3 regions of the Streptomyces sp. NPDC088147 genome follow, and region 1 is predicted to be linked to each of the others. Evidence: riboswitches for the same ligand, from Rfam matches in the RefSeq annotation. Region 1 holds a riboswitch; each other region holds the start of a gene.
The links. Region 1 has a riboswitch for cobalamin ahead of ACIOGX_RS05850 (ABC transporter substrate-binding protein). Riboswitches for the same ligand answer to the same signal wherever they lie in the genome.
Positions count from the first base shown of each region.

Region 2: another riboswitch for cobalamin. It lies ahead of ACIOGX_RS10555 (cobalamin biosynthesis protein); the one in region 1 lies ahead of ACIOGX_RS05850 (ABC transporter substrate-binding protein).
Region 3: another riboswitch for cobalamin. It lies ahead of ACIOGX_RS36035 (ribonucleoside-diphosphate reductase subunit alpha); the one in region 1 lies ahead of ACIOGX_RS05850 (ABC transporter substrate-binding protein).

Region 1 is NZ_JBIUSY010000002.1:109,625-111,880, reverse strand. It holds gene ACIOGX_RS05850 (ABC transporter substrate-binding protein) at 1-974, opposite strand, end outside; cobalamin riboswitch at 1,023-1,155, opposite strand; gene ACIOGX_RS05845 (Mov34/MPN/PAD-1 family protein) at 1,208-1,621, opposite strand; gene ACIOGX_RS05840 (amino acid permease) at 1,709-2,256, opposite strand, start outside.
Region 2 is NZ_JBIUSY010000002.1:1,209,090-1,211,345, forward strand. It holds gene ACIOGX_RS10550 (cobyric acid synthase) at 1-423, opposite strand, end outside; gene ACIOGX_RS10555 (cobalamin biosynthesis protein) at 420-1,448, opposite strand; cobalamin riboswitch at 1,481-1,624, opposite strand; gene ACIOGX_RS10560 (hypothetical protein) at 1,881-2,108, opposite strand; gene ACIOGX_RS10565 (inorganic phosphate transporter) at 2,123-2,256, opposite strand, start outside.
Region 3 is NZ_JBIUSY010000014.1:73,656-75,911, reverse strand. It holds gene mctP (monocarboxylate uptake permease MctP) at 1-603, shown strand, start outside; cobalamin riboswitch at 730-871, shown strand; gene ACIOGX_RS36035 (ribonucleoside-diphosphate reductase subunit alpha) at 1,024-2,256, shown strand, end outside.

The DNA.
Region 1 (2,256 bases):
TGCGCGGCGAGCCGTTCGATGGCGTCGGGCGCGCGTACGCCGAGGACCACGTCCGAGAGCGGCATGACGGCGAACCGCTTGTTCCTGACGGCCGGTACGTCCTTGAGGACGGGGTCCTCCAGCAGCCGCTTCTTCTTCTGGGCGACGGTGGTGGAGCCGTAGTCGTAGATGACGATGACGTCGGGCTTGCGGGCGACGACCTGTTCCCAGGTGGCGTCGCCGAAGGACTTGCCGAGGTCGGCGAAGACGTTGCGGCCGCCGGCGCGGGTGATCAGTTCGTTGCCGATGCCCGTGCCGCCGGCGGTGAAGGCGGTCTTGTCGCCGCTGTCGTAGACGAAGACGGAGAGCGGCTCGACGCCCTTGAGCAGGGCGGCGGTGTCCGTGACGGTGGTGCGCGCGGTGGCGATCCACTTCTCGGCGCGGTCGGGGACGCCGAAGGTGCGGCCCGTTTCGCGGACCTCCCGGTAAACGTCGTCGAGGGTCGCCCTGCCCTTGGGGCAGTTCTCGACGTTGAGCCGGGTGTGGATGCCCGCGGACTGGAGGTCGTCGCGGCCGCGGCCGTCCTTGGCGGCGAAGGCGCTGGCGTAGCCGCCGTAGACGAAGTCGGGGTTGGCGGCGAGGAGCCGCTCCTTGGAGGGGTACTCCTCGGCGAGGACCGGGACGCTCTTGTACGCCTTCTCGTAGGCGGGGAGGATCCGGTCGTCCAGCCAGGCGGTGCCGACGAGGGACTTCTCCAGGCCGAGCGCCAGCATCACTTCGGTGACGTGCTGGTTCATGGTGACGACGCGCTTCGGCGGCGCCTGATAGGTGGTTTTCACGCCGCAGTTGGTGACGGTGTACGGGAAGCCGGGCGCGGTCGCCGCGGCCGGGGCGCCGTCCTTCGCGTCCGTGGAGGTGGCGCCGCCGCAGGCGGCGAGCGGGAGCAGTACGGCGGATATGGCGGCGGACGTGAGCGCACGGCGGCGCCGGGACAGCACAGACACGGCAGGGCCTCCTCCGGGGGATTTCCGCGTCCCCTGGCTGGTGGGAGAAGGGCGGCAGGTCAGTTCCTGGCTGCCAAGCTGGGCTTGGTCACAGTGGCGGGACCGCGCCGGATTCACACCGGCTTCCTGATCCCCGCCGCCTCGGTTCGGCGCTCAGTGTGTCAGACCTGGTGAGCGCCGCGACGGGCGCCTCGGCCGATCCCGGCCTCGGTCGGTCCCGGGCCTCAGACGATCTCGACGTCCTCTTCCGTGACCTCGCCCTCGACGATGCGGTACGAGCGGAACTGGAAGGGGCCCGAGTCGTCGTGGTCGGCGGTGGAGACGAGGACGTAGTGGGCGCCCGGCTCGTTGGCGTATGTGATGTCCGTACGGGACGGATACGCCTCGGTCGCGGTGTGCGAGTGGTAGATGATCACCGGCTCTTCGTCGCGGTCGTCCATCTCCCGGTAGAGCTTGAGCAGATCCGCCGAGTCGAACTCGTAGAAGGTGGGCGAGCGAGCGGCGTTGAGCATGGGGATGAACCGCTCGGCCCGGCCGGTCCCGGCGGGACCCGCGACCACGCCGCACGCCTCGTCGGGATGGTCGGCGCGCGCGTGCTCGACGATCTTGTCGTGCAGGGCCTGGGTGATGGTGAGCATGGAGAAAATATAAAGGGACGAGTACGGCCCCTGGATCCGGGAGGGAGTTTCCCGGTTTTTCCAGGGGCCGTCGGGGTCTCGGCGGATTCACTCCGCGGAGGCGTACTCCGGGGTGGAGTCGCCGGCCGTGGTCCGCGGGGCGCGGCGCTTGAGGTACTGCCAGCCGATGAGGAGACAGACCGCCCAGACCGCCCCCACGTAGAGGGAGACCCGTGCGTCCTTGTCGTACGCGATCAGACAGGTGACGAGGGCGAGGAAGCCCGCCGCGACCCAGCTGAACAGCGAACCGCCGGGGGCGGGGAACGAGGAGGCGGGCAGCAGGCCCGCCCGTACCCCGCGGCGGTAGCGGATATGGCTGATGAGGATCATCATCCAGGTCCAGATACCGGCGGCGGTGGCCACGGATGTCACATAGCCGAAGGCCTTCTCCGGGACGATGTAGTTGAGGACCACGCCGATGCCCATGAGGGCGACGGAGACGGTGATGCCGAAGGCCGGGGTCTTGCGGGAGTTGAGCTTGCCGAAGAGCTTGGGCGCCTCGCTGTTGGCGGCGAGGTCGCGGAGCATCCGGCCGGTGGAGTACATCCCCGAGTTGCAGGAGGAGAGCGCGGCGGTCAGCACGACGAAGTTGACGA
Region 2 (2,256 bases), 1.1 Mb from region 1:
GTCGCGCAGCCGCTCCAGGCAATCCAGGACGGGACCGAGCAGGGCTTCCCGCCCCTGGTGCGGCTTCCCGGGGGACGCCCCTTGGGAGGTCCCGAAGAAACCCCTGGCGCTCATTTCCCCCACCGGCCGCCCCATCAGCACCACTTGGCTGCTGCGGTCGCCGCCGGGCTTCAGCAGGACCGGGTTCATCAGCGCCGTCGGTTCGATCCGGGCGGCCTGGGCCTGCATCGCCTGGGCCCGGCCGATCTCCGCGCCCTCGCGCGTCACGAACGAGTTCAGCGACATGTTCTGCCCCTTGAAGGGCGCGACCTTCACGCCACGGCGCACCAGCCAGCGGCAGATCCCCGCCGTGACCACGCTCTTGCCCGCGTCGGAGGTCGTGCCGGCTATCAGCAGCCCCCCGCCGCGCCCGCCCCCGCTCATCCGCGCCCCCTTCGCCCGGCCCCGCGGCGCAGCGCGCGCTGGGCGAGTCCGTACCCGAAACGGCCCGCCACACAGACCGCGAGGGCGGCCCCGGTCACCCGGCGCGACAGCCGTACGGCCCGCTCGATGTCCGCCGTCCCGACCGGCCGGCCCTCGCCGTTCAGCACCGGCCTGTGCTCCACCCGCCCGCCGTACGCGAGCGTCCCGCCCAGCCGTACGCCCAGCGCGCCGGCGAACGACGCCTCCACGGGGCCCGCGTTGGGGCTCGGATGCTTACGGGCGTCCCGCCGTACCGCCCGCAGGGCCGCGCCGGGATCGCCGCCGACTCCGCCGGCCAGCGCACCGGCGAGTACGGCGGTCAGCCGGGCGCCCGGCCGGCCCACGACATCGTCGAGCCGGGCCGAGGCCCAGCCGAACCTGCGGTACCGGGGCGAGAGATGACCCACCATCGCGTCCAGCGTGTTCACGGCACGGAATCCGGCGAGCCCCGGCACCCCCGCCACCGCCCCCCACACCAGCGCGCCGACGACCGCGTCGGAGGTGTTCTCGGCGACCGACTCCACCACGGCGCGCGCGATCTGCTGTCCGTCGAGCGCCTGCGGGTCGCGGCCGCACAGATGCGGCAGCCGCTCCCTGGCCCGTTCGATGTCCCCGGCGGTGAGCGCCGCGCCGATGGCCCGTGCCTCCCGTCCCAGGGAGGTGCCACCGACCACGGCCCAGGTGGTGGCGGCGGTCAGCGCCACGGACGCGGTGCGGTGGTCGCGTACGCCCCGGGCGGCCAGCGCCGCGATTCCGGCGGCGCCTCCGGCGCACACCACGGTGTGCAGTGCGCCCCATCCCCGGTGGTCGCGCCACAGCCTGCGCTCGACGGCCGTCGCCGCCCGGCCGAACGCGGCGACGGGATGGCCCCGGCGCGGATCGCCGAACAGCAGATCGCCCAGGAGGCCCACGGCGGCGCCGTAGGCGAAAGCACGCTCGGCGGGCCGACCCCGGCCGCGCACGACGGCCGAACGGCGGCCAGACATGGCGAAATGTCCTCACTCAGGGTCCGCGCCCCGGCTCGACGTGATGCGGCGGCGAGAGTTCCTGGCTCCTGGAGACGTGGCTCGCAGTGACAGTGGCGGGACCGCGCCGGATTCGCACCGGCTTCCTCTTCTGCCGTCGTCAATGGCCCCGGAAGTCCACCACGCAGCGCAAACACCCGTCAACTCATCCCTGACCAGCGACGGGACAGTGTGCCGAGCCCCACACGCCACCCCCGCCCCACGAGCACCGAAGAACCGGCCCGGCGCGTGAACCGGCCCGGCGCGTGAACCGGCGTGGCGCGTGAACCGGCCCGGCGCGTGAACCGGCGTGGCACATGAACCGGCGTGGCACATGAACCGGCCCCGGCGCGTGACGGACGCGCCGGGGCCGGCCCGGGTCGAGGTGGCGCGGCCGTTCCGGCCGCCCGGCGGTCAGGCGACGATCAGATAGATCCCGTACGCGACGGCCGCCACGCAGAGCGCGAAGCAGGTGTACGCGCCCGCGCGGGCCAGTGCCACGGATCCAGTGGCCCCCTGCGCGCTCGCCGACTCCTGCTTGGCGAGGCCCACGATGCCGAGGGTGAACAGGCCCACGAGGGCGACGGTGGCCACGAGGCTGACACCGAAGACGGAACCGAGTGCTGCCCAGTCGATGTTCATGCGGTTTCTCTTCCTTACACCGTGGCGGTTCGCGCGGGCTCGCCCGCGGCGTCCGTGGAGCCAGGGGCCGGGATGGTGGTCGACAGTTCCTGCGCGGCACCGGTCGTGGGCGGCGGGGTGACGGCCGCGATGGCGGCGGTGACGACGC
Region 3 (2,256 bases), on a different contig from region 1:
GCCATCGGCATCGGCGCGCTGGTGCCTGCCGCCATCATGTCGATCGCCGCGGCGAACCTCTTCACCCGCAACATCTACAAGGACTTCCTCAAGCCGGACGCCACGCCCGAGCAGGAGACCAAGGTCTCGAAGCTGGTCTCCCTGCTGGTGAAGGTGGGCGCGCTGGCCTTCGTCCTGACCATGGACAAGACGGTCGCGATCAACTTCCAGCTGCTGGGCGGGATCTGGATCCTCCAGACGATGCCGGCGCTGGTCGGCGGCCTGTTCACCCGCTGGTTCCACCGCTGGGCGCTGCTCGCGGGCTGGGCGGTCGGCATGATCTACGGCACGGCGGCGGCGTACGGCGTGGCCAGCCCGACCCAGGCGCACTTCGGCGGCTCCTCCAAGGAGATCCCCGGCCTGGGCGAGATCGGCTACATCGGCCTCACCGCGTTCGTCCTCAACCTGGTGGTGACGGTGGTGCTCACCTTCGCCCTGCGCGCGGCCAAGGCGCCGGAGGGCACGGACGAGACGAGCCCCGCCGACTACACCGCGGACGCGGGCGATCCGGGCGTGAAGGCCGAACTGCCGGCCGCGACCGCGGGCGGCCCCGGAGGCCACTGACGGGTTGTCGTACGGCTCGACGGGCCGCCGGATCCCTTGCTACGAGGGGGATCCGGCGGCCTTTCGCTTGTCCGCGCGGGCCCGAACGGAATGACGCACGACACAACATCTGGGGGGTGGCACCCGAGCCAGCCCCCACATGTATGCTCGACCTCGCTGTCACGCAGGGGAATCCGGTGCGAATCCGGAACTGTCCCGCAACGGTGTGATGTGGTGTGCTTTGCCGTACCCACGAGTCCGAACACCTGCCGACAGTGCGTCCGATTCGACCGAATCGGACGCCGAGACGTCCGGGCCTCGTGGATGGGCCGGTGGGCGCCGTACGCCGTGCTGCCCGCATCCGGGCCGTGCGCTCCGTACCGCGAGAACAAGCCCGCTCCCCTTCCCGACGGCCCAGAGCCGAGCGAGGGAGAGCACCACGTGACCATCGCGCCAGCCGATCCGGCTTCAGGCATCTCCGAGGCCGCCGCGCGGGCGGCCGACGGACCCGGGACCGCACTGCTGCGGACCCTGACGGACCTGACCGCCGATCTGCCCGACACCGACCCCGGAAGAGTCGCCGCCGCCGCGCTGCGCGGCCGCAACGCCCGGTCGGACGAGGCCGAGCTGCGCGCGCTCGCCACCGAGGCCGCCGCGGGGCTCATCTCGGAGGACCCCGCCTACTCCCGGCTCGCGGCGAGGCTGCTGACCCGCACCATCGCCGACGAGGCCGCGGACCAGGGCGCCGTGGCGTTCTCCGCGTCCGTCGCCGTCGGCCACCGCGAGGGCCTGATCGCGGACCGTACGGCCGCCTTCGTCACGCTCCACGCCGACGTCCTCGACGCGCTCATCGACCAGGATGCCGACGACCGCTTCGGCTACTTCGGGCTGCGGACCCTCTACAGCCGCTATCTGCTCCGCCACCCGATCACCCGCCAGGTCATCGAGACCCCGCAGCACTTCATGCTGCGCGTGGCCGCAGGACTGGCCGAGGACGAGAACGCCCGCGCGCTCGACGAGGTCGCCGCGCTCTACCGGCTGATGAGCCGGCTGGACTACCTCCCCTCCTCCCCCACCCTCTTCAACTCCGGTACGCGCCACCCGCAGATGTCCTCCTGCTACCTGCTGGACTCCCCGCTGGACGAGCTGGACTCGATCTACGACCGGTACCACCAGGTGGCGCGGCTTTCGAAGCACGCGGGCGGCATCGGGCTCTCGTACTCCCGTATCCGCTCGCGCGGTTCGCTGATCCGGGGCACCAACGGGCACTCCAACGGCATCGTCCCGTTCCTGCGCACCCTCGACTCCTCGGTCGCGGCCGTCAACCAGGGCGGCCGGCGCAAGGGCGCCGCCTGCGTCTACCTGGAGACCTGGCACGCGGACCTGGAGGAGTTCCTGGAGCTGCGCGACAACACCGGCGAGGACGCCCGCCGTACACACAACCTGAACCTCGCGCACTGGATCCCGGACGAGTTCATGCGCCGGGTCGAGTCCGACGGCGACTGGTCCCTCTTCTCCCCCGCCGACGTGCCGGAACTGGTCGACCTGTGGGGCGACGCGTTCGACACGCGCTACCGCGAGGCGGAGGCCGCGGGACTGGCGCGCAGGACCATCCCGGCCCGGGAGCTGTACGGCCGGATGATGCGCACCCTCGCCCAGACCGGCAACGGCTGG